Regions from separate parts of the Bacillus sp. WC2507 genome, predicted to be linked through region 2. Evidence: predicted binding sites of a transcription regulator. Region 2 holds the regulator's gene; each other region holds the start of a gene.
What was found. The regulator Rex, encoded in region 2, represses fermentation and respiration genes when NADH is low (regulators of the CRP and FNR family bind a similar motif). The targets are predictions, from matches to a motif close to TTGTGAAATATTTCACAA.

Region 1 (7,569 bases), 670 kb from region 2:
CGAAGTAAGCAGTTTTACTTCCTAAAGCAACTACAAGTGCATCGTAAGATAAAGTAGTGCCACCAGCTAGTTTGATTTCTTTGCTATCAACTGAGAATGACTCAACTGTTGCAATTTTAAGATCGATGTCTTTACCTTTGAAAAGCTTTGTAAGTGGCATTGCAATTGCTTGCTCAGCAACGTTACCAGCTGCAAGGCGGTGTAGTTCAGTGATAATTTGGTGTGTTGGGTATTGATTAATCACTGTAACTTGTGCTTCTGATTTGCTGTAATATTTACGTACGTTTAAAGCGGCAAGAAGACCGCCATAACCAGCGCCTAAGATGACAATTTGTTTTGACATAGTATGATATCCCCCGTCTTTACTAATTGTTGTTATAAGTTAACTTATTTATTGTTACGTTCTGCACTAATTTGAAGATATGCGTTCACAAAGCGGAACATTTTTTGTGCTTGTGGGTCTTTTAATAATTTTAATAGACCGAACAGGCCGATAACTTCGTTGCTTTCGTCAGCACGATCTTTCGCTTCGATTGCAGTAGCAGCCATGCTTTTCACTGTATCTTTTACAGGTTCTACAAGCTCTGTGATTGCACCAACAGTGTCGCTTTTTAATACTTCATCAGTAGCAACAGTTTGAGCGAAGTCATAAGACTTAGTTAAAATGTTAACAAGCTCAGTTAATTTTGGAAGCTGTTCTACTAGTGTAGTTAATGATTCTTGTACCTCAGGTTTTAACAACTGATCAAGTACATCAAGTTGTCCTTGGCTAGCAGAAATTTGTACAGTTTCTTGTTCTGGCTTTGTTTGAGTCATAGTTTCTGGCATCTCCAATTCTCCTTTACGATAGCAATACTCTTATTTTTGATAGGTAAGATAGTAAACGCTTGCGAAACTTTATACAAAGTTTCACAAAGCACAATAAAATGCCTTTAAATTTATGCCAGCAAGTAAGCTGAAATCATAAATCCAAAACCATAATGTCTTACCTATTATTTATGAACTGTCCGATACATGGCTTGTCCGCATAATGGAAAGCTCCGTTACCGGAAAGTGTATATAATATATATCCTATATTATATACTATATACACCTATGTTAACATAAAAATGATTCCTAATTATTCGATATTAAGCGTATAACGTAGTACTGACAAGGCGTGAAAGCGCATAAATTATTTTGATAAGGTTAGAAATGTACGTATATATAAAGAAAAAAAGGAAAAAATGGACAAATTTATGTTCATTTTTTCCTTTTTTATTGTTCACCCTCTGTAATTAGCATCGATGTATTACCGCTTTTTTCAAGATGGCATTCGCCCCAAGTACAAAGAGAATCAAGAATGGATTCTAAAGACCAACCGTAGTCTGTAAGAGAATATTCTACTTTCGGTGGTACTTGATTGTATACCTTTCTTTGAATAACTCCATCTTCTTCTAGTTCGCGTAATTGCTGTGTTAACATTTTTTGTGTAATACCAGGCATGAGACGTTTTAATTCACTCGTTCTCTTTGTCCCTTTCGTTAAGTGGCAAAGAATAACGACTTTCCATTTTCCGCCGATAACCTCTAAAGTTGCTTCAACGGGAATATTATATTTCTTCATATAAAAATCTCCTTTGATGAATGTAGATGTCAGTTTTCCAACAAAAGAAGCTAAATAATTTAAATGTTACTAAAAAGTACCTATAGCACTTTAAAGTACGTACTTTTTATCATGTTGAATATGTTCCATAATAGCATACGTAAGAGGGAAATGAGTAGTACGGTACTAAAAAGTGCCTATGTTACTTTTTGGTACCTATCGTACTTTAAAGTGCGTTCTTCAAAAAAAGAGTGAAGCCATTCATAATAGCATATATCAGCAGTAACATTATCTTTGTAGAAGAAAAAAGGCCTTTTTTCATACTATTATGATTGGATTTCTCGCATTAAGGAGGAGTTCAATTGAATTCATATACAATATCTTCTTCGGCAGTACAGAAGAATCGGAGAAGTATGTTTGCTTTATTGGCACTAGCAATTAGTGCGTTTGGAATTGGTACCACCGAATTTATTAGTGTCGGTTTATTACCATCTATTTCAGAGGATTTACATGTTTCCGTTACAACAGCGGGCTTAACCGTTTCTTTATATGCGTTAGGAGTAGCGTTTGGTGCCCCAGTATTAACGTCATTAACAGCTAGTATGTCGCGAAAGACGTTATTAATGTGGATTATGATTATTTTCATTGTTGGTAATGGAATTGCGGCAGTGGCAACAAGTTTTACAGTGTTACTTATCGCGAGGGTTGTATCTGCTTTTGCACACGGCGTTTTTATGTCGATAGGATCCACAATTGCGGCTGCGCTTGTACCAGAGAATAAACGTGCGAGTGCAATTGCATTTATGTTTACTGGATTAACTGTTGCGACCATTACAGGCGTACCAATTGGAACATTTATAGGTCAACAATTTGGCTGGAGAGCATCGTTTATGATAATTGTGGTAATTGGAATCGTTGCCTTAATTGCCAATAGTATGCTGATTCCGTCTAACTTGAAAAAAGGTACGTCCGTATCATTTCGTGATCAATTCAAACTGATTACGAACGGAAGGTTATTACTTGTTTTCATCATTACTGCATTAGGATACGGTGGGACATTTGTAACGTTTACGTATTTATCTCCGTTACTACAAGAAGTAACAGGGTTTAAAGCAAGTACTGTTACAATCATTTTGTTAGTGTACGGAATTGCAATTGCGATTGGGAATATGGTCGGCGGAAAATTATCAAATCATAATCCGATTCGAGCGTTATTTTACATGTTCTTTATTCAGGCAATTGTATTATTTGTTTTAACATTTACAGCACCATTTAAAGTCGCTGGGTTAATCACAATTATTTTCATGGGACTATTCGCATTTATGAATGTTCCAGGGCTGCAAGTATATGTCGTTATTTTGGCTGAGCGCTTTGTGCCTAGCGCTGTCGATGTTGCATCAGCAATGAATATTGCAGCATTCAACGCAGGAATCGCTCTTGGTGCTTATTTAGGCGGTGTTGTAACGAACTCGTTAGGGTTAATTCATACGGCGTGGGTAGGCGGCGTTATGGTAGTAGGTGCTGTTATTTTAACAGCATGGAGTATGGCATTAGAAAAAAGAGATCAAGCAAAATAAAGGAGAGAAAATATAATGAAAAATTTACAAAGTACAATAACATTGCATAACGGTGTAGAAATGCCTTGGTTCGGTTTAGGTGTATTTAAAGTAGAAGATGGACCAGAACTGGTAGAGGTTGTAAAGTCGGCGATCAAAGCAGGATATCGCAGTATTGATACAGCCGCGATTTATGGAAACGAAAAAGCGGTTGGAGAAGGAATCCGCGCTGGTATAAAAGAAGCGGGCATTTCTCGAGAAGATTTATTCATCACTTCAAAAGTGTGGAATGCAGATCAAGGATATGAAACGACACTTGCTGCATATGAAGAGAGCTTAAAAAAATTAGAGCTAGATTATTTAGATTTATATCTTGTTCATTGGCCTGTAGAAGGGAAATACAAAGATACGTGGAGAGCGTTAGAAACACTTTATAAAGAAGAACGAGTACGTGCAATTGGCGTAAGTAACTTCCAAATTCATCACTTACAAGATGTAATGAAAGATGCGGAAATTAAGCCAATGATTAACCAGGTAGAATACCACCCTCGTTTAACGCAAAAAGAATTACAAGCTTTCTGTAAAGAACAAGGTATTCAAATGGAAGCATGGTCACCACTTATGCAAGGTCAATTATTAGATAACGAAACATTACAAGAAATTGCTGAGAAACATGGTAAAACAACAGCACAAGTTATTTTACGTTGGGATCTTCAAAATGGAGTAATCACAATTCCAAAATCAACGAAAGAACACCGCATTATTGCAAACGCTGATGTATTTAATTTTGAATTAACGAAAGAAGATATGGAAAAGATCGATGCGTTAAATCAAAATCACCGCGTTGGTCCAGATCCTGATAACTTTGATTTCTAAGATTCAAGTAAGAAAGAAAAAAGGGTGCTTTTATGCACTCTTTTTTTGTGTATAAAAATATTTTCTAAATAAATACTACTTAGTATTAAGTTTGTTATAAGGGGCTGTAAACATGAATATAAAGCAATCGTTCAAACTTTTAGCTATGCTTTTAAGTGTTTTATTTGTGTTATTCCCACTTCAAAAAGCATTTGCAGAAGTTATGGATCATACAAAGTATCAAATGGATTGGAGTTATAGTAAGTCAAAGAAGAAGCCAATTCGAACAGAACTTATTAAAACGGCAGATGGCAAAATTGCTTTTTGCTTAAATGTAGATTTGAAATCTCCGAGCGGTCAAGATTTACCGGAAATGGGGAAAGTGGATATTAACGTGTACCGCGTACTATTGAATGGATATCCACAAAAGAGTCCACAAGAATTAGGTGTTTCTGATTGGAGAGAAGCGCATTACGCAACGCAGCTTGCAGTATGGAATGCGTTAAAACAAATCGATATTAATGATTTAGATTTCCGTAATAAAAATGTAGAAAAGGTAACGAAAGATATCGTTGCAAAAGCAAACGCTAGTGAAGAGTTACAAGAAATTACGATGAGTGTAACGCCTACAGAAGAACAAGAAGCGGTATTAAAAGATGAGTTTTTTGAAACAGGTTTATACACAGTACAAACTAACGCGAAAAGTGGAACGTATAAAGTACAGGCAACAGGTGCACCGCAGGGCGCGAAGTTCGTAAATGAAAAAGGTGAGGCGAAAACAGAATTTAATGTGGGAGAGAAATTCCGCATTTTAATTCCGAAACAAACACCGGCTGGTGGATTTAGTTTCAAAGTAATAGGGAATTTAACGAAGTTACAAGGGATTGCACATAAGGGCACACCGACAATTCAAAATGCAGTAGTATTACTTGAGCGTAGTGAAGAAAAAACAAGTCCAGAGTTAGCGGTAAGTTGGAAAAAAGCAAATGGTCATGATAATAAACCAAATAAACCCTATACACCAAATGAACCACATAAACCGAATCAATATAACAGATGATGAAAAAAGCGTTGGCATTTGCCAATGCTTTTTTATTGGTTTAAATTTTGCCACGAAAAATTTCTATAGCACCTTTTCTTTAGAAGTACGAAAAGGGTTAGAATTCGTTTGTTTTGGCTTCATTACACCACCGTAAGGTATAATGAAAATGAGAAATTAGAAAGAGAGAAGGAATTATGACTCTTCATATTTGTAAAGTAACGGATGAAAATTGAAATGAAATTGCCAATTTAAAAGTAACGGGAGAACAGCTTGCATGTATTGAAAGTACGGTTTCAGAGTGTTTAGTCGATGCTGATACAAAATATAAAGGTGAGGCTGCTTCAGTAGGTTTTTATGACGGTGATATGCCAATCGGATACGCGATGTATGGTTGGTTTGAAGAAAAAGAGAAGGCTGTATATTTAAATCAATTTATGATTGATAGTAATTGCCAAGGTAAAGGGTATGCGAAAACATTATTGCGTTTGCTAATAGATTATTTACAAAAAGAATATGATAGAAAAGTTATATATTTAAGCATACATCCAGAGAATAAACTTGCCCAAAAATTAAATGAATCCATTGGGTTTCATTTAACTGGTGAAATTGAAGGTGAATGGATAAATGGAAAAGGATTTATAATGAAACGTATACTGAACTAAAATAAAAACCTGTTAAAAAAGAGTAGTATCTTTTTTGACAGGTTTTTATTTTAAAATAATATTAAATTCCATTAATCGTAACGTTAAGATTAATGGATTAAATTCACTGAATTGTAACATTATTCTGATTGGGAGTGCTATCAAACAAAGTGTAAAGCGTGTACAATTCAGTTGGAAAAACTGCCTATAGATGGTCATATATGAAGAAAATGTAAGATTCTATTACTATTTTTAGATGTATAGATGACAATACTAAATTATATTTTTTATTATTCTCTTTTTATGTACGAAGAGAACTCATCACAAATAGAGAGAAGTGAGGAGGGCATATTACATAAAAATTTTACAATGTAAGAAAGCGAATATATTTAGAGAAATGCGGTAGTAATTGATATAGGTGTGCGAGGTGTTAGTCTATTCGTTAAATGTTTTTATGAAAATAATAGGATTTTTCATTAAATGAATGTATAGGATGGTTTGTTTAAAAACAGGACAGGGGACACAGATTATGTCGAAGAAAAAGACGAGTAGGGTATTAGTAGCTGGTGTTTGTTTAGCTACGTTATTAACGCCATATGGACTTGAATTACCTAAGGTGTATGCAGAGATGACGATTGAAGATAAGGAGAAACAGCAAGAAGAGCGAGTGTATCAATTACTGCCAAAAGGTGATGTAGAAGGGATGCGTGAGTTGCATCAGCGTCGAATGAGTTTTTCTCCTTATGAACCAACGGGCATTTATGTAAAGCCAGGTGAAGAAGTAGTTATTCAAGTAGAAGGGAATCAACAGATTAGAGCCTATATTGGCACATATTCTTATGAAAAAGAAGAACCTAAACAATTCAATTTAAATCCTGGTGAGAATAAAATTTCTTCTTCAAATGGGGGACTATTATACTTTTATAATTATCACAACACAGGAGAAGTAGTCGCTAAAGTGAAAAAAGGTGGTACACCAAATCCTTTATTTATTTTAGGAAAGCATACGACAAAAGATTGGAAGCGTATGTTGGCAGAGAATCCTAATCCATATGCAATAGAAATGAAGGGAGAAAATAGTTTATTAACTATGCACCCTGAAACTGTGAAGGAACATTTGAAGCAAGAAGATCCAGCTGCGTTATTAAAGAAACACGATGAAATAATTAATATAGAACATAAGATATCAGGTTTATCAAAAGATGGTGCGGGTGTTGCGAATCAAGGTAAACATTCCATTCATTTTGTTGAAGACTGGTATACGGACAATTATATGTATGCGACTTATTATCGAACAGCTTATAGTAAAGGGAATTTAGAGTCAGTACTAAATCTAGAAGAGTTAACTAATGATGGATGGGGGCCTTGGCATGAAGTGGGACATCAACATCAACAGGACACTTGGTTATGGGATGGACTTGGAGAAGTAACCGTTAATATTTATTCTTTGGCAGTTCAAACTACATTCGGGCATAAAACAAGGTTAGAGCAAGAGGGGCGCTATGAAGCTGCATTTGCTTATTTAGGTAAACCGGATGCACAAGAAAAGATGGATGTATTTGAGAAATTAGTTATGTTTTGGCAGTTGAATTTAGCTTATGGGGATCAATTCTATCCGAATTTACATCAAATGTATCGTTTGTTACATGATACAGAACTGCCTAAATCTGATGAAGAGAAAAAGCAGATGTTTATTTATATGACGTCAAAAGTCGCAGGACAAAATTTAATTCCTTTCTTTGATAAATGGGGATTAATTGCAAATGATGCTACGAGAGAAAAGATTGAAAAATTAAATTTACCAAAATTAGAAAAAGAAATATGGTTATCGACAGATAGTAATCCAATTCGAGAAAAACAGACTGAGCCATATGAAGTTCCATATGGTGAG
Region 2 (7,569 bases):
CAGAAAGTGAAGAGGACTTAGGTTTTGATGAGTATTTCTACGGTGAAGGAATTACCGTAGTAGAATGGGCTCATTTAATAGAAGACTATTTACCAAATGAGAAGTTGCAAATTAGTTTATTCCATGCTGGAGATGACACAAGAAAAATTGTACTCGAGCCAATTGGAGATCGATATATTAGATTATGTGAGGAGCTATTACAAGATGAAAGTACTAGCAATTGATACTTCAAATTACGTAATGGGTGTATCCCTTATTGAGGAAGGAAACGTAATTGGGGAAATCATTACAAACTTAACAAAAAACCATTCTGTACGTCTTATGCCAGCTGTAGAACAACTGTTAAAAGAATGCGGTGTAAAACCGAAAGAATTAACTAAAATTGTTGTAGCTGCTGGGCCTGGATCATATACAGGTGTTCGTATAGGTGTGACAGCTGCAAAAACATTAGCTTGGTCACTTCAAATACCAATTGTAGGTGTATCAAGTTTAGAAGTAGTGGCTGCAAACGGTGCTAATTTTGATGGATTAATCTGTCCTTTATTCGATGGAAGACGTGGACAAATTTATACGGGCTTATATACATATGAAGGAGAGCATTTAACTTCTATAGAAGAAGACCGAATCATCCTTATTGTAGACTGGTTGCAAATGTTAAAAGATAAAGGAAAGCCTGTTTTATTTATTGGTAATGATGTTAAACTACACAAAGAAACAATTATCGAACATTTAGGCGATCAAGCTGTATTTGCTCCTTTCACTAAAAATAACCCAAGACCAAGTGAGTTAGCATTCTTAGGATTACAAAAAGAAGAACAAGATGTACATTCATTTGTTCCTAGTTATCTTCGTTTAGCTGAAGCTGAAACAAAGTGGTTAGAAAGTCAAAACAAGTAGGAGCTTGGAGAAGATGGATATGATATTTAGAAAGATGGAACTTGATGATATCGCTCAAATTGTAGCTATTGAAGAAGCATCTTTTTCAACTCCTTGGACTGCAGATGCCTTTCACCGTGAGTTAACGATGAATGAACATGCACATTATGTTGTGCTAGAAAAAGATGGCCGTGTAGTTGGATATTGTGGATTGTGGATAATTATTGATGAATCACATATAACAAATATAGCTATTTTGCCAGAATACAGAGGTCAAAAGCTAGGAGATGGTTTATTGAAAGAAGTTATTTCCGAAGCGAAAGACCTAGGGGTAAAAACGATGACACTTGAAGTACGTGTATCAAATGAAGTAGCAAAACAGTTATACAAAAAATACGGATTTCAAAATGGTGGAATTCGTAAACGATACTATGCAGACAATCAGGAAGATGGTCTCGTAATGTGGGTGAATATATAATGGGAAAAAATACGATTATACTTGGTATTGAAACAAGTTGCGATGAAACAGCAGTAGCAGTTGTTAAAAATGGAACGGAAATTATTGCGAATGTCGTTGCATCACAAATTGAAAGTCATAAACGTTTTGGCGGGGTTGTACCAGAGATTGCATCTCGTCATCATGTAGAAGAAATTACAGTTGTGTTAGAAGAAGCTTTAAAAGAAGCAAATATCACATTTGATGATATTGATGCAATTGCTGTAACAGAAGGACCTGGTTTAGTAGGGGCACTTTTAATAGGGGTAAATGCAGCGAAAGCAGTGGCTTTTGCACATGATATTCCTCTAGTGGGTGTTCATCATATTGCTGGTCACATTTATGCGAACCGTTTAGTAAAAGAAGTTCAATTCCCACTACTATCACTTGTTGTATCTGGTGGGCATACAGAGCTTGTTTATATGAAAGAACATGGTTCATTCGAAGTAATTGGTGAAACAAGAGATGATGCAGCTGGAGAGGCATATGATAAAGTAGCTCGTACGTTATCTATGCCATATCCAGGTGGTCCTCATATTGATCGCCTTGCGCATGAAGGAAAGCCGACAATTGATTTGCCTCGTGCATGGCTAGAACCTGATTCGTATGATTTCAGTTTCAGTGGATTGAAATCCGCAGTTATCAACACTGTGCATAACGCAAAACAACGTGGGATAGAAATTGCACCGGAAGATTTAGCAGCAAGTTTCCAAGAGAGTGTAATAGATGTGCTTGTAACGAAAGCATCTCGTGCAGCAGAAGCGTATAGCGTAAAGCAACTGCTTCTTGCGGGTGGAGTAGCTGCGAATAAAGGACTTCGCGCACGTTTGGAAGCAGAATTTGCGCCAAAAGAAAATATTGAGCTAATTATTCCTCCGCTATCTTTATGTACCGATAATGCGGCAATGATTGCAGCGGCAGGTACAATTGCATATGAACAAGGAAAACGTGCTACATTAGCTTTAAATGCAAATCCAGGATTAGATATTGAAGCATAGTTATGCACAAAATTAACCACAGCCTGTGGATAAAACCCATATTATCTGTTGATAATGTGGGTTTTGTTGTGTATATAAAATGTTGATAACTTTTTCGTTGATTGTGGATAATGTGGAAAAGTAATTTTGAGGTTTATTTTATAAAGGTGGATATGTGCATAAACTTGTGGATAAAGTAGATGAAGTCTGACCTTTAAATGTATTCTTTTTTGGGAAATAAAAAACAAGAAGATATCCTTAAAAAACATTTTGAAATATGCTCTAATTATAGATGTCGCTAACATTGTCAAACTTTGTCGGCAAATTGATATTTTGTGTCGAATCGTTGATTTGTTTAAAAAATCGTTTTGACAATATGACGTTGATTCCAACTAGAAGATAAAAAGGATGTCGCATAGTCAAAAATCCCGACTTATGAGACATCCTCTTTATCAATACTTTTATAAATGCAATTCTTCCCATTCTGCCATACAAGCTTCCAGTTGCTCTTGTAGTGTTTGCTTTTTCGTTGTAATTTCACTAGCCTTTTCATAATCTGCATATATTTCTGGTAAGCAAAGTTGATCTTCTAACGTAGCAATTTCTTCTTCAAATTCTATGATGTTTTGTTCTAGTTCCTCAATTTTCCGAGTGCGTTGACGCTCTAATTGTTTACGCTCTTTTTCTTCGAGATAATTTAATTTTTCTTGAGCTACAGTTTTTTGAACAGGTGCCTGATTTTCTTGCTGTTCTTGTTGTTCAAATTCTGCACGTTCGATCATCTCATTCTTCTTTTCAACGTAGTAATCGTAATCCCCTAGATATTCCTGTGCACCTTCTGTTGATAACTCAATAACAGTTGTCGTTACACGATTAATAAAGTAGCGGTCATGTGATACGAATAGAAGAGTTCCTGGGTAATCAATTAAAGCATTCTCCAAAATCTCTTTACTATTTAAATCGAGATGGTTCGTAGGCTCATCGAGAATTAATAAATTCGATTTTTGCATCATAAGTTTTGCAAGAGCTAATCGAGCTTTTTGTCCACCACTAAGAGAAGATACGGGCTTTAATACATCATCTCCTGTGAATAAGAAGTTACCTAGTATCGTGCGAATTTCTTTTTCAGGCTGCAATGGATATTCATCCCATAATTCATTTAAAACTCGCTTAGAAGATGTTAAGTTAGCTTGTTCTTGATCATAATAGCCAACAGAGACATTGGATCCGAAAGAAACATCACCATTTAGTAGAGGTAACTTATTCACAAGTGATTTTAACAATGTGGATTTCCCGATTCCGTTCGGTCCAACTAAAGCAACACTATCCCCGCGAGTTAAGCGCATTGTTACATGTTCAATAATCGGATCCTCATCATAGCCGATGGTTGCATCCTTTACTTGTAAAACATCATTTCCGCTTTGTTTTTCAATATCGAAGTGGAAGGATGCTGACTTAGAATCACCTAATGGTCTTGTTAATAATTCCATTCGGTCTAATTGTTTACGACGGCTTTGCGCACGTTTTGTCGTAGATGCACGAGCTATATTTTTTTGAACGAAGTCCTCAAGCTTAGCAATTTCATCCTGTTGCTTTTCATAACGTTTCATTTCTTGCTCGTATAGCGCTGATTTTAAATCTAAATATTTACTGTAGTTACCAACAAATCGTCTGCTCTCTTTATTCGAAATTTCATATACTTGTGTAACGAGTTTATCTAAGAAATAACGGTCATGGGAAACGATTAGTATTGCGCCAGGATAGCCTTGTAAATATTGTTCAAGCCATGTTAATGTTTCGATATCTAAATGGTTTGTAGGCTCGTCCAAAATAAGTAAGTCCGGTTTCGTTAATAATAATTTACCGAGAGCCAATCGAGTTTTTTGTCCACCGCTTAATGTAGAAATCGTCGTCTGATGCGTTTCAACTGGGAAGCCAAGCCCGCTTAAAATCGAACGAATATCTGCTTCGTACTGATAGCCACCTTGATCTTTATAATCTAATTGTAATTGATCGTAATCAGCTAATAATCTTTCATATATAGCCTCGTTTGAAAAGTTTTCTTCTTTTCCCATCTCTTGCTCTAGCCTTCGAAGTTTTGTCTCCATTTGCTGCAAGTGTGTAAAGACGGTTAACATTTCATCCCAAATTGTTAAAGATGTTTCTAACCCGGTATTTTGAGCTAAATATCCGATGGAGACATCTTTCGGTTTTATAATTTCGCCACCATCATGGGATAGCTCACCAGCTATTATTTTTAATAATGTAGATTTTCCGGCTCCATTTCGTCCGACTAATGCGATACGATCTTTCGTTTGAACTTCCAATTTTATGTTTGCAAGAATCGTTTCTGCACCGTATAATTTCGAAAGCGCGTTTACTTGTAATAAAATCAATGTTTTCACCTCAAATAATTTCTTAACTTTGCCATGTTTATATTTCTCAATCATACTAAAAATAGTGTATAGTTTAAAATAAAGAGAGAATACTTCTTTTCTTTATTATACAGGGAAATTCATGAGTGCTAAACTTCTGTATTTGATTCAAGCATATGAATAAAGATAGGAAGAGAGGAGAGGTTATATGGATCAGCACAAAATTCCACAGGCCACTGCCAAACGATTGCCTCTATACTATCGATTTATCCAAAACTTATCTCTTTCTGGTAAGCAACGTGTTTCATCAGCCGAATTGAGCGAAGCGGTAAAGGTTGATTCCGCAACGATTCGAAGAGATTTTTCATATTTTGGAGCGTTAGGGAAAAAGGGTTATGGATATAACGTAAATTATTTATTATCATTTTTCCGTGAAACACTCGACCAAGATGATATAACACGTGTAGCACTTATTGGAGTAGGTAATTTAGGGACCGCTTTCTTACATTATAATTTCACGAAAAACAATAATACAAAAATTGAAATGGCGTTTGACGTTAGTGAAGAGAAAGTCGGAACAGAAATCGGGGGCATTCCTGTATATCATTTAGATGAATTAGAAGAACGTTTATCAACTGATATACAAGTGGCAATATTAACAGTACCCGCTACAGTAGCACAATCTGTAGCAGATAGATTGGCGGAAACGAACGTGCATGGTATTTTAAATTTCACACCAGCGCGCTTAAATGTGTCAGACAATATAAGAATTCATCATATTGATTTAGCAGTAGAATTACAAACACTTGTTTACTTTTTGAAGAATTATCCACAATAAAACGCAGAGGAAGCGACCTCTGCGTTTTATTATTATTTTTTCTTTGTGAATTTAACTAAGATAAGGCGAAGTGCCAAATTAAAATCAATTGTTGCCATAACTGCAAATAGTATTGTCCACATATTCCAGATTGTATCTGTTACGTTCGTAATGGCGAAGCGTGTAAAGATACATCCAAGAAGGAAGTACAATGCAGCCATGAATAATGGCGAGTTTCTCATACTAAAAATCCTCCGATAAAGCCTTGCATTTTTTCAGCTTCTTTAATCATTTCTTGAATTTGTTCATTACTCACTAAAACTTGAGCAATTGCAACTAATGTATTCATTGCAACATGGGCTGCAATTGGAACGATAATGCGCTTCGTTTTTACATATAAAAAGGCGAATACGAGCCCCATAGCAGTGTATACCAATAAGTGAGTAAAATCAAAATGAATTGCTGCGAATACGAGAGAACTAATGATAGCAGCAATAAAGAAATTAAACTTCTTATACAGTGTACCAAATAAAATTTTTCTAAATACGATTTCTTCCAAAATAGGTCCTATTATAGATATAACGATAAGGAACCAAGGTGTCGTTCTTGCGATATCCATAAGTCTCGCTGTATTTTCAGATCCAGGTTTAATACCTAATACATACATTTCGATCATACCGGCAATACTTTGCGAGAAAAATGCTAAGAAGAATCCGATAAAAATCCAACCAATCGTAGCTGGAACAGTAGAGCGCTTTGTATCTAAATGTCTGTCGCGAATATCAGCTTTAAGTAACCAAAGTACGATACATAATGCAATAAAGAAGCTAATGATTGCCCAGTGTCCAGTTATGAGTTGAAATTTCTCTTCTCTAGTAAATCCCCTGTTATCATAAAGTCCAGTTTTCAGCAGAAGTGGTAATCCAGCAATGGATGATAACTGCATTAAAATGTATGTAACGATAACCCACCAATATTGTTTTTTCAAATGGTTTAACCATCCTTTCTAACTCTAGTGTATGAGATAAGGTAGGATAACATGTAAGTATGCTACCTACGATATAAACCTCACTTAAATTATGTTTTTTTCGTAAATCCTTATTTGAAATGATAATAGAAGACAGGAGAAAGTTGTGTGTATAGCGAAAACAACTTAGGGTGTCCTTTCATATTGTAACATACGAGTAGTGGAAACAACGATTCATATAGTAAAGGTAGAAGAAGAGGGACTCTATATAGAAAAGTGTATAGCTTAATTTGCGAAAAAATTATGATTTTTTTACTTGCAAAAGAAATTGAGATTATTTATTATTATAAGTGTGTTAGCACTCGGGTGAGTTGAGTGCTAATAAATAAAATTTACATAACAAAATGAGGAGGTTATTGTTCATGCTAAAGCCATTAGGTGATCGCGTTGTAATTGAGCTTGTTCAAGCAGAAGAAAAAACAGCAAGTGGTATTGTATTACCAGACACTGCAAAAGAAAAACCACAAGAGGGTAAAGTTATTGCAGTAGGTACTGGTCGAGTGCTTGAAAATGGTGAGCGTGTTGCTTTAGAGGTAGCAGCAGGTGATCTTATCATCTTCTCAAAATATGCAGGTACTGAAGTGAAATACGAAGGTACAGACTACTTGATTTTACGTGAAAGTGACATTTTAGCAGTTATCGGTTAATTATATAAATCTTAAAAAATCCAAGGGGGTCAATTATTATGGCAAAAGATATTAAATTTAGTGAAGAAGCACGTCGTTCGATGCTTCGCGGTGTCGACACTCTTGCAAACGCAGTAAAAGTAACGCTTGGACCAAAAGGTCGTAACGTTGTACTTGAGAAAAAATTTGGTTCACCACTTATTACAAATGATGGTGTAACAATCGCAAAAGAAATCGAATTAGAAGATGCATTCGAAAACATGGGTGCAAAATTAGTAGCAGAAGTTGCTAGCAAAACAAATGATGTAGCTGGTGACGGAACAACAACTGCAACTGTATTAGCACAAGCTATGATTCGTGAAGGTCTTAAAAACG
Region 3 (7,569 bases), 740 kb from region 2:
CTTTCTTCAGTATTTCCACCATTGGACAAACCAACTGCCCATTGTTGCCCCTCACCACTTCCAATGTTTGCAAACCCTTGCGTATACATAGCATTTACATCTTTTCTTGCACTGTTATACTCTATCCCTTTTGTAGTAAAAATTGAATATGATTTATCTTGTAAACCGATAAAAAACACTGGTTTCTTTAGCGATGAAAATACATTTTTATACTGATCTGTTGAGGCTTCTTGAAAGTGATCTTTCATTATTAGAAAACCATCCACTTCCTTAGATTCCTTTTCCAGTTCCTCTAACTTCATTTCCTCAAACTTTATATTCCTAAACGTATCTTTCGGCTTTTCTCCAATAACTCCAATTACGAGTGCTCTTCCGTTATATTCTAATTTCTCTCCTTCTTTATCCTTTGCACACCCAGCACCTACTAGGCATATCAATATAAAAAATAAGAAATACGATAAACGCTTCATTTAGCACCCTCCCCTTCTTTTCAGTCAAGTGACAAAAACGTAAGGCGAATTCAAGAAAATGTAAGTAAAATCGATAGCTCAAATTACGTTTCTATATTATAATCAATTGAATTTACTTACATTACTAAACATAGGAGATTATCATGAAGAAATTTAAACTTTCATCTTTTCTTCCGTTAAGTTATATACTTCTACTCGTACTCGTAAGTCCCCTTTACGATGTATTAAATAAATCGACTGTACACGCAGTAGATGTCACAACTGTAGTAGATGATTGGATTCCATTTGTGAAAGCATTTATTATTCCTTATTTACTTTGGTTTCCTTACTTATACGGCGCACTTATTTATTACTGCTTTGCGAATCGAAAACAATATTATGTCACTTTAAGTAGTATCATTCTTGGAAAACTTGCTTGTTTTTCTATTTATTATTTTTGGCAGACAACTGTACCACGTCCAACAGTCGTTGGATCAGACGTATTTTCCGAACTAGTTCGCTATATTTATAGTATCGATCAACCAGTAAACTGTTTCCCTAGCATTCATGTTCTTACTACTTTTGTCATTATGCTAGCTGCCTTTAAACGTAGAGAACAACATGCTTTTGAATATTATATCCTTACGTTCTTCGGTACGCTTATTATTTTATCAACGCTATTTACGAAGCAACACGCATTTGTAGACGCCATTTCTGGAATGACGCTTGCAAGCATACTTTACTTCGGCGTTCAGCTTTTATTAGCAAAAGAAACCGTACGTGTTCCAGTAAAACAAAATCAAAAAATGTAAAAAGCAGACTGTGGCTTCCAGTCTGCTTTTCTCTATATAAAAGGAGATTTTCAATTTAAGATTGCGGTACAGTCATATCACCAGAGTGAATACGACCTGCTTTTTTAAGAGCAATGTAAAGTATATAAGAAACAGCTACTGGAATGATGATATAAGTGATTACCATCGCTGGGACAACTTCCCATCCTTCGCTGGAAATTAAATTAATTGGTGCGATAAGAGAACTTAATCCAAGACCTGCAATTTCTTTTCCTGCTTCCAGTTGGAAAATTAATGCTGATACAGGACCAACTATAGCACTGGCGACGACTGTTGGGACGAGAATCATTGGATTTTTAGTGATATTTGGCAACTGTACTTTCGGAGTACAAAGAGCTTGAGCTAATATACCACCTAAATTATTTTCTTTCGCTGAGATGACAGAGAATCCGATAAACTGAGCTACACATCCAGCAAGAGCAGCACCGCCTGCAACACCGTCTAAGCTAAGTGCGATCGCTAACGCAGCTGATGAAGCTGGAGAGATGAGTAATAGTCCCCAAACGACTGCAATGACGATAGAAGCGATAAACGGGCTACCAGCTGAACTATCTTTAATAAACGCTCCAACTGTGTTTAACACAGGAGTAATATTATGAGACAACCAAATACCGACTAAACCAGAACCTAATATGGCCGCAAATGGAACGAGCATCATATCTAACGCAGTTTTTCCACTTAAACGTTTACCAATATATACAGCTAAAGTCGCTGTTAATAATGCACCGATTGGCTCACCTGTTTTAATGATTAGGCCTGCTTCAGTAATTGAAATGGATCCGGCACCAATTGCTCCAGCTACCATAGCCGAGAAGATTACAAGACCGTTTGCACCGAGCATAAAAGCAATTCCGGCACCAATGGCTGGTGCCATAAGTGATTTTGCAACAACTCCGATTGTAATAAGCAATGGAATATCAACAATTCTTCCTATATTTTCGATTAGTAAACCAATTCCAAGGGATACGAAAATACCTTGTGCGATTCCAGCTGATGCTTTAAATACACGAGACATTATATATTCCTTCATTTGTTTCACCTTCTCCTATAAGTTAGTAACCAATTGTTTTCATATAATCACGTAACATATCGTTTGATTTTGCGAATCGAGATTCTTCATCCTCTGTTAAATTTAGTTCTACAATTTCTTTCATACCATCTCTAGTAATAATAGCTGGTACTCCTGTACAAATATCATATTCACCGTACTCACCATCTAAAATGGCTGATACAGCAATTACACGGTGATCATCATTAAAGATTGAGCTCGCAATATACGCTAGAGAATTTCCGATTCCGTAATAAGTAGTACCTTTTCGTTTATAAATTTCCCATCCAGCTTTTGCAGTCTTCTCAACAATTTCATCTAAATCTATTTCACCAAATTGGTCTTTTTTCTCCTCTAAAATTTGTAGAATCGGCTTTCCACCAACAGTTACGTGAGACCAAGCAACCATTTGAGAATCACCATGTTCTCCTAGAGAATACCCATGAATACTACGAGGATCTACATGTAACATTTCAGATAAAATTGTTCGTAAGCGAGAAGAATCTAGTGATGTACCAGTACCGATCACACGATTTCTAGGTAATCCAGATAATTTCCACACTTGATATGTAATAATATCAACTGGGTTCGATGCAAGTAAGAAAATACCATCAAATCCACTTTCCATTACGCCGCCAACAATACTTTCCATAATCTTAGCGCTCGCTCCTAAAGTATCTAAGCGACTTTGTCCAGGTTTTGGTGCTGGTCCTGCTGTAATAATAACGATATCCATATCTTTGCAGTCTTCATAGCTTCCTGCATATACTTTTGTTCTTGTATTTGTAAAGTTAATGCAGTGTGATAAATCCATTGCTTCCCCAACTGCACGTTCATGATTTATATCAATTAATAATAGTTCTTCGCAAATGCCTTGATTTACAATGGAATATGCACAACTTGATCCAACTAATCCAGTACCGATAATTGCAATTTTTCTTGTATTTCTTTTCATAGCAATCTCTCCTAATTGATCATATAATCTATTTCTTTTGTTCTTTACACTCCTAATTATAGAGATTCCCACGATAGAAACCATGGATACTTTGTGAAATGTTGAGCAAACTTTTGTCCTTTTTGTGAATTGTTATATTCCATTTTCGTCATATTTGTTACAACTGGAAAAATATTTATTATATATTTATTGACATGCCCAAAACAAAAAAACGAGCGACTTCATTCGCTCGTTTTTTTATCCCCTTATTCCGCACTTAATTGACCTTTTAATTGCTGTACAATCATTGGGTTAGCAGGTGCAGCTGGCTTATAATAACTCTTTTGCTTTGCGTACTCATACATATTACGTTGACGCATCTCATCTTGATTACGAATTTGGATTAACGTTTGATGTAACTGTTCATTATCAGACTGAGAAATATAATTTGCATAACTTGTTAAACTTGCATTTAACCCTGCTAAATAATCATTTACCATATCTTTTTCATTCATGTTCTGCTTCCTCCTATCCTAGAAAAGTCATTAATTGCTGTTTCGTATTTCGTGCATCTTGCGCATCCTTTTGTAGCATTTGTTTCAGTTGTGGATCTGTACACGTCTGTGCATACTGCTCCAACTTGTTAATAATTGTTGCGTGTCCACCAATTAAATGACGTAAGTTTTCTACTTCAAGCTCTGTTAAGTTTTGCATAGAATACTCCTACCTTTCTTTATTCGTTCACTGTTAGTATTTAGCTCTTTTTTGATTGTATACATGAATTAGCTTTTTCACGTGCATACAAAATAAAAGATGAATAGCTAAGCCATTCATCTTTTATACTGGTTATGTATTTATTTTTATAGAGACACAATCATACTTATACTCACAAGTAAGTTCCATACAATGTGTAAAATAATACTAGGTATAATAGATTGCGTCTTTTTGTATAACATTGCAAATACCATTCCCATAATCGTTGCCGTAATTAGAAGACCTCCATGAAGAATTCCAAAAATGAAGGAAGAAATAATGATACCAACTAAAAAATTATATTTCTTTTCTAAAAATCGATATAAAATACCTCGAAATAGAATTTCTTCTTTAACCGGTGTAATTATAGCAACACTTAACACATATATAATACTTTGTATGCTATTTTGAATCCCGAAGCTCCCTAATTGTTCCTTCTGTTCTGCTGCACTTTCAAAACTAAACACATGTAACGTTAAATATTGTGATAACGCAATGACTATAAAACCAATTAATAGATATAAATATGTCTTCCCATTCTTCAAAACGGATACATCCCAAATAGATTTAATAAAATGAAGAACTGGTTTATAAGCTAATAAAACGATAGCAACAACAGCTGCATCAAATAAGAGTAAATAATATCCTTCTAAATTAGTACTTAATACTTCTTCTCCATAAATCTCAAAGGCTAAACCAAGGAATAATCCTCCTAGGAGTGAACTCCCTATAATCATTGCTATCGTTACAAATAGATTTTTATATGTTATATTCTCTATTTTTCTTTCCACACTATACGCTTCTAACACTGTTTTACTCACAGTATCCCTCCAGTTATTCTCATTTATCTTAATAAAACCCTTTAATTGAAATATAAAGATAATATAACAAAATTTCCAAAAAGAATAATATGCAATTTTACATATTATGAAAACTTTATATTTTATAGTTTTAGGAATAGGATTGCTATGCAATAATTATTATATGAAATTTCAAAAAACACTTCCTATCCACCATAACCCTCGCATCATATAAAACTTATTAGTTAAAGGAGCAATGAACATGAAAACACATGACTTCCTTACAGAAATCCAGAAAGGTTCTGAGCCTAGTCCATATCAAGATCCTATCGCATTTATTTTCGTTTGCCTTTCCTTAGCCATATACACATTTTTCAAACCAGCTAAATAATATCATTTAACAAGAAAGAGCCTCTAAACCATTAGAGACTCTTTTCCAGTTAATATCTTCTTTTTAAAACTACGATAGTTAAAGCATAAGAACAAAGTACCCCTGCTAATAAAAATGCATTTGCTAATTTATACTGTTCACCTGTCAATGAATATAGATTCCCAATTAAAAAGATAACTAAATATAGAAATAAAAATACAAACAATGAAATTTTAGCTGCATTCCCTGTAATATGCTCGCCTCTTTCATCTTCCCCTTCATTCTTCTGAAAACGTGTTGAATATAAAACACCTATTAGCCCTGCTACTGAGATTATTATCCCTATTACAATACTCATTCCGTTTCCCCCTCTATCTTATATTGAAAAACTTCATGAAACTCCTTACCTAAAATATGTGCAATTTCAAAAGCTAAAATTAAAGATGGATTATAACGATTCGCTTCAATTGAGGCGATTGTTTGTCTACTTACCCCAGCTTTGTTCGCTAAATCTGTTTGTGACCAGCGCTTTTCTGCTCTGAGTACAACGAGATTATTTTGTAAATTCCCACTTTGTTTCATAACCTCTCCTTGTTTTACATTATTTTCTATATTTTGATTGTAATTTATTTTTAACATCATGTAAACTATTTTTAACATAAATAAAGTGAAACTTTAATCCTCCCACCTACCATTCTTTTGGAATCATATGCACTAAAAAAACCTTAGAATCGCTTCTAAGGTTTTTAGTTGCCTCGCTTCTTATTTAATTTCTCATTCCATGTAATCCTTTAATAAACGTTTCCAATAATACATGTAAACTTGTATCTAAATCTAGCGGCAAACCAAATCCACCCTGCTGTTCAATCGACGCAAATCCATGACAAATACTTCTGAATCCACGTGTCGCATGAAGTGCATTCTCTCCTTCTAAGCCGTATTGTTGTAAAACATGAAGACAAAGCTTCACAATTCCGTCTCCTGCTTTTCTTACTTCTTCATCTCGTAAAAAGGTTGCTTCATACAGTCCAGGATGTTTGCGTACGAATGCTACATACGCTTCTCCTAATGCATGAATTGCTTCATCCATACGTTTATTCTCGGTCGCTTCTTCCAGCTTGTTATGCAGCTGTTGTATTCCGTAAATACCAAGATGTTTCCGTACATCTTGTAACCCTTTCACATGATTATATAGTGAGGGAGAACGTATCCCTAACGTTTGCGCTAATGAAGCTAACGTTACTTCTTGTATTCCATTTGCATCTGCTATTTCTGCAGCTGTTTCTATAATTTTCTGTAATGTAAGTCCGATTCTCGGTGACATAAATTAACCCTCTTTCTTACTTTCTATATTCCGCTTCGCTTCCTTAATAGCAAGCTCTATGACAACCCCTGGATCCTTTATCATTTTTCCGTGCCCTGCCGCAAGCAAGGAAGGCTCATATTCTCTTAACTTCTCTGCACTTTGTAATGATATGTCTTTGCTCCACGTTGCCATCGCCGGAAACGGAAACCAAAATTTCATTTGTCCTGAAACAGCCATACCTCCTCTTGTTTGGAATGCATCCCCGACAATCAGAGCTTTATTTCTTACATCAAGAAACGACATGGAGCCTGGTGTATGTCCCGGTGTTATAATCGCAAGAAGCGATCCAACTCGGTCGCCATCTTCTAATAAAACATCAGGTACCGTTTTTATCTTTTTAGGTACACCGCCTTTTATTGGCGTATTTGGTTCATCCTTTTGTAACGTCGTATCTCCTTCTAACAGCTTTGCGTCCCTCTTAGAAATATAGACTGGAACATGAGGAATTACTTCCTTTAATGCGTCTAATGCACCGATGTGATCATCATGCGCATGTGTTAATACAATCTTAGTAATTGGTTTCCCTATTTTCTCAGCCGCCTGCAAGATCCCTTTTGCGCTATATGGCAAAGCAGCATCAATTAAAGTTAAACCATCTTCTTCCTCCAAAAAGTAACAATTTACAGGAAACACTCTTGGCAAAAATGACAATTGATATACCGTTTTTTCATGTATCATTCTCATATTTCCATCTCCCTTTTCACGAAAACTAATACCATTAGTTTTATTATACTAATGTCATTAGTTTTATGTCACTAAAAATTTCTTTTTTTCAAAAAAAATAACAGTAGTCGTTTATACGACTACTGTTATTTAAAGGTATTAAACTGTGTAACGCTCATCTTCTAAAATTTTCGCAGCGATCTCACGTTTCTTCGGAATTACGTTAAGTGGTGTGTGGCGAGTTAATTTACGTAATGATGATAACATCATGCGCAGCATGTCGCCGTTTTCAACTGCGATAAGTGTTTCTTTCGCATCTGCTTCGATTTCGTTGA
Region 4 (7,569 bases), 1.3 Mb from region 2:
TATCAAACAAGTACGTACAAACAAGAAGCAGTTGGTAAACATCAAGGATATGAATATTCACGTACAGGTAACCCAACACGTGCAGCTTTAGAAGAAATGATTGCTGTATTAGAAAACGGCCATGCGGGATTTGCATTTGGCTCAGGAATGGCTGCTATTACAGCGACAATTATGTTGTTCTCAAAAGGTGACCACGTTATTTTAACTGATGATGTTTATGGTGGAACGTACCGCGTTATCACGAAAGTATTAAACCGTTTCGGTATTGAGCATACATTTGTAGATACAACAAACTTAGAGGAAGTTGCAGAAGCGATTCGTCCAAATACGAAAGCGGTTTATGTAGAAACACCAACGAATCCATTACTAAAAATTACTGATATTAAAAAAATATCTACTCTTGCTAAAGAGAAAGATTTATTAACAATTATTGATAACACATTCATGACGCCATATTGGCAGTCGCCGATTTCTTTAGGAGCAGACATTGTACTTCATAGTGCAACGAAATATTTAGGAGGTCATAGTGACGTAGTTGCAGGTCTAGTAGTTGTAAATAGCCCGCAATTAGCAGAAGATCTTCACTTTGTGCAAAATTCAACAGGAGGCATTCTTGGCCCACAAGATAGCTTCTTACTACTTCGTGGTTTAAAAACATTAGGAATTCGAATGGAAGAACATGAAACGAATTCACGTGCAATTGCTGAGTTTTTAAATAACCATCCAAAAGTAAATAAAGTATATTATCCAGGTCTTGAGTCACATCAAAACCATGAATTAGCAACAGAACAAGCAAATGGATTTGGCGCTATTATCTCATTTGATGTAGATAGCGAAGAAACATTAAATAAAGTACTTGAGAAATTACAATACTTTACACTTGCTGAAAGTTTAGGAGCAGTAGAAAGTTTAATTTCTATTCCATCTCAAATGACACATGCATCAATCCCAGCAGATCGCCGCAAGGAATTAGGAATTACAGATACATTAATTCGTATTTCTGTCGGTATTGAAGACGGCGAAGATTTAATTGAAGATCTAGCACAAGCGCTAGCATAATAAAAATGCACTGCTAATATAGGCAGTGCATTTTTATTACGTTATTTTGTGAAACATTTCACAAAATAGACATACACAAATGAAATGATTTCATGTATATTAAGTTCATGAAGTGTTACTCACGAACAAACTTGTGAAATATTTCACAAACAATGAGGTTCATGTAGGAAAGCAACTCTATTTTTTTTGCGCTAATCGGGACTGATTACGACCTATAGGGTCTTATTTAGTCCAAGATAGCAGAATAGGAGGAATTTACATGGTAGTCAAAGAGAAAGTTGTAAATGAAATGCAGGAAGTAAAAGAGATGATTGATACGTTAGTGAATAACGGTCGGAAGGCTTTACAAGCATTAGAAAGCTTTACACAAGAGCAAATTGACAACATTGTTCATGAAATGGCATTAGCAGGTGTTGATCAACATATGCCACTTGCAAAGTTGGCTGTTGAAGAAACAGGGCGTGGTGTATACGAAGATAAATGCATTAAAAATATTTTTGCTACTGAATATATTTGGCATAGCATAAAGAAAGATAAAACAGTAGGGATTATTCACGAAGATCCTCATGAAGAAATAATAGAAATTGCGGAACCTGTCGGTGTAGTAGCTGGGGTAACGCCAGTAACGAACCCAACGTCGACAACAATGTTTAAAGCATTGATTGCGATAAAAACGAGAAATCCAATTATTTTCGCATTTCATCCTTCAGCACAAAACTGTTCCATTGCAGCGGCGAAAACAGTATATGATGCAGCGGTGAAGGCAGGGGCACCAAAACATTGTATTCAGTGGATTGAAAGACCTTCTGTCGAAGCAACGAAACAATTAATGAACCATGAAGGTGTTGCACTTGTTTTGGCAACTGGAGGAGCAGGTATGGTGAAATCAGCTTATTCTACTGGAAAACCAGCGCTAGGTGTAGGTCCTGGTAATGTACCATGTTATATAGAGAAATCAGCGCATATAAAACGAGCCGTTAATGATTTAATTTTATCAAAAACATTTGATAACGGTATGATTTGTGCATCAGAACAAGCAATCATTGTAGATAAGAAAATTTATGATGATGTGAAAACAGAAATGATTGCAAACAATTGTTACTTTGTAACAGAGGAAGAGAGAAGAAAATTAGAAAAACTTGTTATTAATGAAAATACATGTGCAGTAAATAGTGATATTGTAGGGAAATCCGCACAGTATATTGCCGAATTAGTTGGAATTACTGTGCCTAAAAATACAAAGATGCTTGTAGCTGAAATTCAAGGTATCGGAGCAGCCTATCCACTATCTCGTGAGAAACTGAGTCCAGTATTAGCCTGTGTAAAAGCAAATTCATTAGAAGAAGGATTTACATATTGCGAAGAAATGTTAAACCTCGGTGGTTTAGGACATTCAGCAGTCATCCATTCTGTAAATAAAGAAGTGCAAAAGCAATTTGGATTACGCATGAAAGCTTGCCGCCTTATTGTAAATGCCCCTTCCTCACAAGGTGGAATCGGCGACATATATAATGGATTTATTCCATCACTTACGCTTGGTTGCGGTTCCTACGGGAAAAACTCAGTTTCTCAAAACGTAACAGCGACGCATTTATTAAATATAAAAAGGTTGGCAAATAGAAAAAAGAATTTGCAGTGGTTTAAATTACCACCCAAAATTTATTTTGAAAAACATGCGACAGCATATTTAGCGAATATGCCTAACATTTCACGCGCATTTATTGTAACGGATCCAGGAATGGTTGAGCACGGATATGTAGATACGGTTACACATTATTTACGTAAACATGCAAATGATGTAAAAGTTGAAGTTTTCTTTGAGGTTGAGCCAGATCCATCAGATGAAACAGTGTTTAAAGGTGCGGAAATGATGAGAAGTTTTAAGCCAGATGTAATTATCGCACTTGGTGGTGGTTCAGCTATGGATGCAGCGAAAGGGATGTGGCTTTTCTATGAGCACCCAGAAACAACATTCTATGGAATTAAACAGAAGTTTTTAGATATAAGAAAACGTACATGTAAATATCCGGAATTAGGAAGTAAGGCACAGTTTGTTGCCATTCCAACAACATCAGGAACAGGATCAGAAGTGACACCATTTGCGGTTATTACAGATAAGAAAAATAATATAAAGTATCCACTTGCAGATTATGAATTAACGCCAGATGTAGCAATTGTTGATCCACAATTTGTAATGACAGTACCACCACATGTAACAGCAGACACTGGGATGGACGTATTAACGCATGCAATCGAGGCGTATGTGTCTGTTCTGGCAAATGACTATACAGATGGATTAGCATTAAAAGCCATTGATCTTGTATTTAAATACTTACCAAGAGCATTTAAAGATGGAAATGATGAAGAAGCACGCGAAAAAATGCATAATGCTTCTGCAATCGCAGGGATGGCATTTGCAAATGCTTTCCTAGGTATTAATCACAGTTTAGCACATAAAATTGGACCAGAATTCCATATTCCGCATGGACGTGCGAATGCAATTCTTATGCCGCACGTAGTTCGCTATAATGCTATTAAGCCAAGAAAACACGCATTGTTCCCAAAATATGAGCACTTTGTAGCTGATGAACGCTATGCACATATTGCGAGAACAATCGGGCTTCCAGCAAGTTCAACAACAGAAGGTGTGGAATCACTCGTCCAGGCAATTATTGAGCTTGGAAAAAGCTTAAATATAAATATGAGTATTGCAGGACAAGGAGTTGCTAAAGATGAATTTGAAGAGGTTGTTGGATTATTAGCAGAAAGAGCTTTTGAAGATCAATGTACAACAGCTAATCCAAAATTACCTCTCATTTCAGAGCTGAAAGAAATTTATATGGAAGCATATAAAGGAGAGTAATGGTTATGAAAGAGTCGCAATAAAGCGGCTCTTTTTCTTTTGGAAAACATCTCCCAGAATGGCTGTATTTACTTGTCTTTAAGTTTAAGAGAATATGATACAGTGAAATGGAGGAGTGAGAATATAATGAAAGAATTACAAGAAAAAATAGAAGATTATACTCGGTTCGGACAAATTCTTCTCGCGGTAAGTACATTGTTAATGGTTGGTTTATTGATTCCGAATGGAGCAAAAGAAACAATACAATTTTTTGTTATGATGGGAAGCATCGTTATATTTTTAAGTTTATCATTCTTTTTCTTTCAGCGTGTGAAAGTGATACGAGATCAGTTAGAGGGAAATGAATGAATATTATGAAATAGAGCACTACGAAAAGGACGAATCTTTTTGTAGTGCTCTTTGTTTTTTGTAAAAAATGTATGCGGTTTATATTGACAATGATAATCCTTATCAATTAAAGTAGAATAGTAGTTAATGATTATCATTATCAGTTAGAGGTGGAAGAATGAAAAAATCTATTGCGCTATTCACAGCGATTTTATCTATTTTTTTCTTATTAATCGGTTGCAGTGCAAAAGGAAACGAAAAAGCATCTGCAACAAAAACAGAAAAAGGAAAAGAGAAAATCGAAGTTACCGACCTGTCAGGAAGAAAGGTAACATTTGATAAAGTGCCAGAGAGTTTTGCAACATTAAGTATGGGGGACATGAATATTATTCATGCTTTAGGTGGAAAAATAGTAGGTCGTCCAGATACAAAAATAACTCTTCCAGAGGAGTTAAAGAAAGTACAAGTAATCGGGAATGCACATCAGCCGAATTTTGAGCAAATTGCTAGTTTGAAACCGGATGTACTTATTGCTAACAATGGATTTCAAAAGAATGTTCCAACGGTTGAAGGACAAGGAACGAAAGTAATAATTTCTTCTGCGAACTCTGTACAAGATATTCAAAAGAATATTGAAATATATGGAACGGTAATGAAGAAAGAAGATAAAGCAAAAGAACTTAACCAAAAAATTAATGATCAAATAAAGAAATATGAGAAAAAGAGCGATGTGAAAGCATTGCTAGTGTATGGAGCACCAGGCACTTATTTAGCAGCATTACCAACATCTTTATCAGGTGATATTTTAGAAAAAACAGGTGGAAAAAATATTGCAGCCGATTTTCCAGAAATGAAGGAATATCCGCAATATGCGCAACTAAGCGTAGAACGCATTATTGAGGCAAATCCAGATGTGATTTATTTAATTACACATGGAGATCCAAATAGCGTTAAAAAAGCATTTGAAGGCGAAATGATGAAAAATGAAGCGTGGAAAAATTTAGATGCAGTAAAACAAAATCGTGTAGTTATTTTGCCACCTGACTTATTTGGATCAAATCCTGGAACAAAAGTTACAGAAGCGATGGACTTTATGTATAAAAGTATACAAGATGTAAGGAAATGATAAGTATGGAAAGTAGTGAAGTAGTAAGGGAAAAGGAACATCCTTTTGCGAAAAAAAGATGGATAATAGCAGTTACTTTAGTTGTATTAACGATTCTAGGTCTTTTTTACGGTCTTTTTGCAGGAAGTTTGTCCTTTTCTTTACGAGAAATTCTAGCTGGCATACAAGATGAGGGTTCGACAGTTCATCGAATTGTATGGGATCTTCGTATACCGAGAGTGCTCGTTGGATTTATAGTGGGAACATGTTTAGCAGCATCTGGTGCACTGCTACAAGGGGTTATGAGAAATCCTCTTGCAGATCCTGGTATTATCGGGGTTTCATCTGGAGCAGGCCTTGTAGCAATTGTAATTATGATTTTATTCCCTCAGCATATGGCTTTTTTACCGCTCGGTGCGTTTTTAGGAGCTTTCATAACGGCGATGGTCATTTATGCTTTATCATGGCAAAAAGGGGCACCTCCTTCAAGAATTGTCTTAGTAGGGGTGTCAATTAATGCATTAATTGGTGCAGCGACGTCAGCGTTAATGTTATTACATAGTGACAAAGTACAATCCGTGTTACCGTGGTTAGCAGGCGGCATTGGTGGTGTAAGTTGGGTACATTTAAACATGATTATTTATTATGCAATATTCGCTATTATACTAGCCTTCTTTGGTATTAAGCATATTCGAGTATTAATGCTTGGAGATGAAATGGCGAAATTATTAGGTTATAACGTGGAGAGAAGCCGGTTTTATTTAATAGTAGTAAGCACATTATTAGCTGGAATTGCGGTTAGTGTTTCTGGTCTTATTGGATTTGTCGGTCTTGTCGTACCACATATGTTACGCTTATTAGTTGGAAATGACTATAAATATTTACTGCCATTGTCATGCCTTGGCGGAGGGATATTACTTGTTTTCGCGGATGCGATAGCTCGAAGTTGGTTCGATCCAATTGAATTGCCTGTAGGTATTTTATTATCCTTCTTAGGTGGTCCGTTCTTCTTATATTTAATTCATAGAGGAGGAAAGCAACGTGATTTCCGTTAACAAAGTGTTTTACGCACATTCTGAAAGATTTCAAATGCAAAATATGAATGTACATATTAAAGCTGGAGAGATCGTTAGTTTAATTGGACCGAATGGGTCGGGGAAATCTACTTTGCTTCGTTTAATGGCAAGATTACTTAAACAAAGCGAAGGGGATATCATTTTAGATGGAAAAAGTATTCATACGATGAAAAGTGCCGATGTTGCGAAGCAATTAGCGATGTTACCACAAATGCATGATCATCAATTAGATTTAACAGTGAAAGAATTAATCGAATTCGGAAGAGGCCCTCATAAATCATGGAGCAGTCGCTTAAATAAAGAAGATGAAGAAATTGTTGATTGGGCATTGTCTGTTACAAATCTTGAAGGGTATGAATATCGTCTTTTGCAATCTTTATCAGGAGGAGAAAGACAACGTGCCTGGATTGCAATGACGCTAGCACAACGTACAAATGTTTTATTATTAGATGAACCAACAACTTTTTTGGATATCGTCCATCAATTGGAAGTAATGGAACTTGTGAAACGATTAAACGAGGAGTTTGGTATGACAATTGTAATGGTTTTACATGATATTAACCAAGCGGCTCAATATAGTGATCGTTTACTCGTATTAAAGCGAGGGAAGCTTCAGTATGACGGTATACCAGAAGAAGTGTTATGTCATGAAATGTTTCAACGTGTATTCGGCATAGATGTAGATATTTTTCAAGGTAGCGACAAGCCATTTTTCACACCAAAACGAATTTCTAAAAAAGGAGGAGCAAGATGCGAACAGAAGAATGTATTACCACTGAGTTAGTAAGAGAATTTGTTATGGCAGCTCACGGAGATTTAGAGAAAGTACAAGAACTGTTGGCTGAATCCCCAAGCTTACTTCATGCCTCTTACAATTGGGGCGGATCAGATTGGGAAAGTGCGTTAGGGGCAGCGGCACATGTAGGTCGTAAAGATATTGCTCTCTATTTACTAGAAAAGGGTGCTCGAATGGATATTTTCGCGGCCGCTATGCTTGGAGAATTAGAAGTTGTACAAGCTATTTTAGTAGCACAACCAGAAGCATTACGTGCATCTGGTCCACATGGTATTTCCCTTCTTCAACATGCACGAATGGGCGGGGAAAAAGCACAGCGTGTATTTGAGTACTTAACAGTGCT

Region 1: a site for Rex is predicted at 888-905, ahead of ACUN28_RS03610 (DUF1641 domain-containing protein). Genes of this name have one in related genera too.
Region 3: a site for Rex is predicted at 3,395-3,412, ahead of ACUN28_RS03970 (L-lactate dehydrogenase). Genes of this name have one in related genera too.
Region 4: a site for Rex is predicted at 1,191-1,208, ahead of adhE (bifunctional acetaldehyde-CoA/alcohol dehydrogenase). Genes of this name have one in related genera too.

Annotation. Positions count from the first base shown of each region.
Region 1 covers NZ_JBQXPN010000001.1:689,939-697,507, forward strand. The annotation lists gene ACUN28_RS03605 (NAD(P)/FAD-dependent oxidoreductase) at 1-343, opposite strand, end outside; gene ACUN28_RS03610 (DUF1641 domain-containing protein) at 388-828, opposite strand; gene ACUN28_RS03615 (winged helix-turn-helix transcriptional regulator) at 1,258-1,605, opposite strand; gene ACUN28_RS03620 (MFS transporter) at 1,998-3,161, shown strand; gene ACUN28_RS03625 (aldo/keto reductase) at 3,177-4,016, shown strand; gene ACUN28_RS03630 (thioester domain-containing protein) at 4,129-5,055, shown strand; gene ACUN28_RS03635 (GNAT family N-acetyltransferase) at 5,277-5,699, shown strand; gene ACUN28_RS03640 (putative mucin/carbohydrate-binding domain-containing protein) at 6,208-7,569, shown strand, end outside.
Region 2 covers NZ_JBQXPN010000001.1:16,214-23,782, reverse strand. The annotation lists gene tsaE (tRNA (adenosine(37)-N6)-threonylcarbamoyltransferase complex ATPase subunit type 1 TsaE) at 1-224, shown strand, start outside; gene tsaB (tRNA (adenosine(37)-N6)-threonylcarbamoyltransferase complex dimerization subunit type 1 TsaB) at 205-897, shown strand; gene rimI (ribosomal protein S18-alanine N-acetyltransferase) at 911-1,354, shown strand; gene tsaD (tRNA (adenosine(37)-N6)-threonylcarbamoyltransferase complex transferase subunit TsaD) at 1,354-2,370, shown strand; gene ACUN28_RS00105 (ABC-F family ATP-binding cassette domain-containing protein) at 2,811-4,745, opposite strand; gene ACUN28_RS00100 (redox-sensing transcriptional repressor Rex) at 4,933-5,562, shown strand; gene ACUN28_RS00095 (YdiK family protein) at 5,595-5,783, opposite strand; gene ACUN28_RS00090 (CPBP family intramembrane glutamic endopeptidase) at 5,780-6,529, opposite strand; gene groES (co-chaperone GroES) at 6,931-7,215, shown strand; gene groL (chaperonin GroEL) at 7,254-7,569, shown strand, end outside.
Region 3 covers NZ_JBQXPN010000001.1:757,321-764,889, reverse strand. The annotation lists gene ACUN28_RS03985 (hypothetical protein) at 1-470, opposite strand, end outside; gene ACUN28_RS03980 (phosphatase PAP2 family protein) at 614-1,261, shown strand; gene ACUN28_RS03975 (PTS transporter subunit IIC) at 1,317-2,330, opposite strand; gene ACUN28_RS03970 (L-lactate dehydrogenase) at 2,353-3,303, opposite strand; gene ACUN28_RS03965 (spore coat protein) at 3,549-3,797, opposite strand; gene ACUN28_RS03960 (hypothetical protein) at 3,811-3,996, opposite strand; gene ACUN28_RS03955 (CPBP family intramembrane glutamic endopeptidase) at 4,143-4,856, opposite strand; gene ACUN28_RS03950 (hypothetical protein) at 5,098-5,226, shown strand; gene ACUN28_RS03945 (DUF2178 domain-containing protein) at 5,276-5,563, opposite strand; gene ACUN28_RS03940 (helix-turn-helix transcriptional regulator) at 5,560-5,787, opposite strand; gene ACUN28_RS03935 (TetR/AcrR family transcriptional regulator) at 5,972-6,529, opposite strand; gene ACUN28_RS03930 (MBL fold metallo-hydrolase) at 6,533-7,255, opposite strand; gene ACUN28_RS03925 (acyl-CoA dehydrogenase family protein) at 7,394-7,569, opposite strand, start outside.
Region 4 covers NZ_JBQXPN010000001.1:1,346,593-1,354,161, forward strand. The annotation lists gene ACUN28_RS07210 (bifunctional cystathionine gamma-lyase/homocysteine desulfhydrase) at 1-1,059, shown strand, start outside; gene adhE (bifunctional acetaldehyde-CoA/alcohol dehydrogenase) at 1,319-3,922, shown strand; gene ACUN28_RS07220 (YrhC family protein) at 4,049-4,270, shown strand; gene ACUN28_RS07225 (ABC transporter substrate-binding protein) at 4,428-5,375, shown strand; gene ACUN28_RS07230 (FecCD family ABC transporter permease) at 5,381-6,409, shown strand; gene ACUN28_RS07235 (ABC transporter ATP-binding protein) at 6,396-7,214, shown strand; gene ACUN28_RS07240 (ankyrin repeat domain-containing protein) at 7,181-7,569, shown strand, end outside.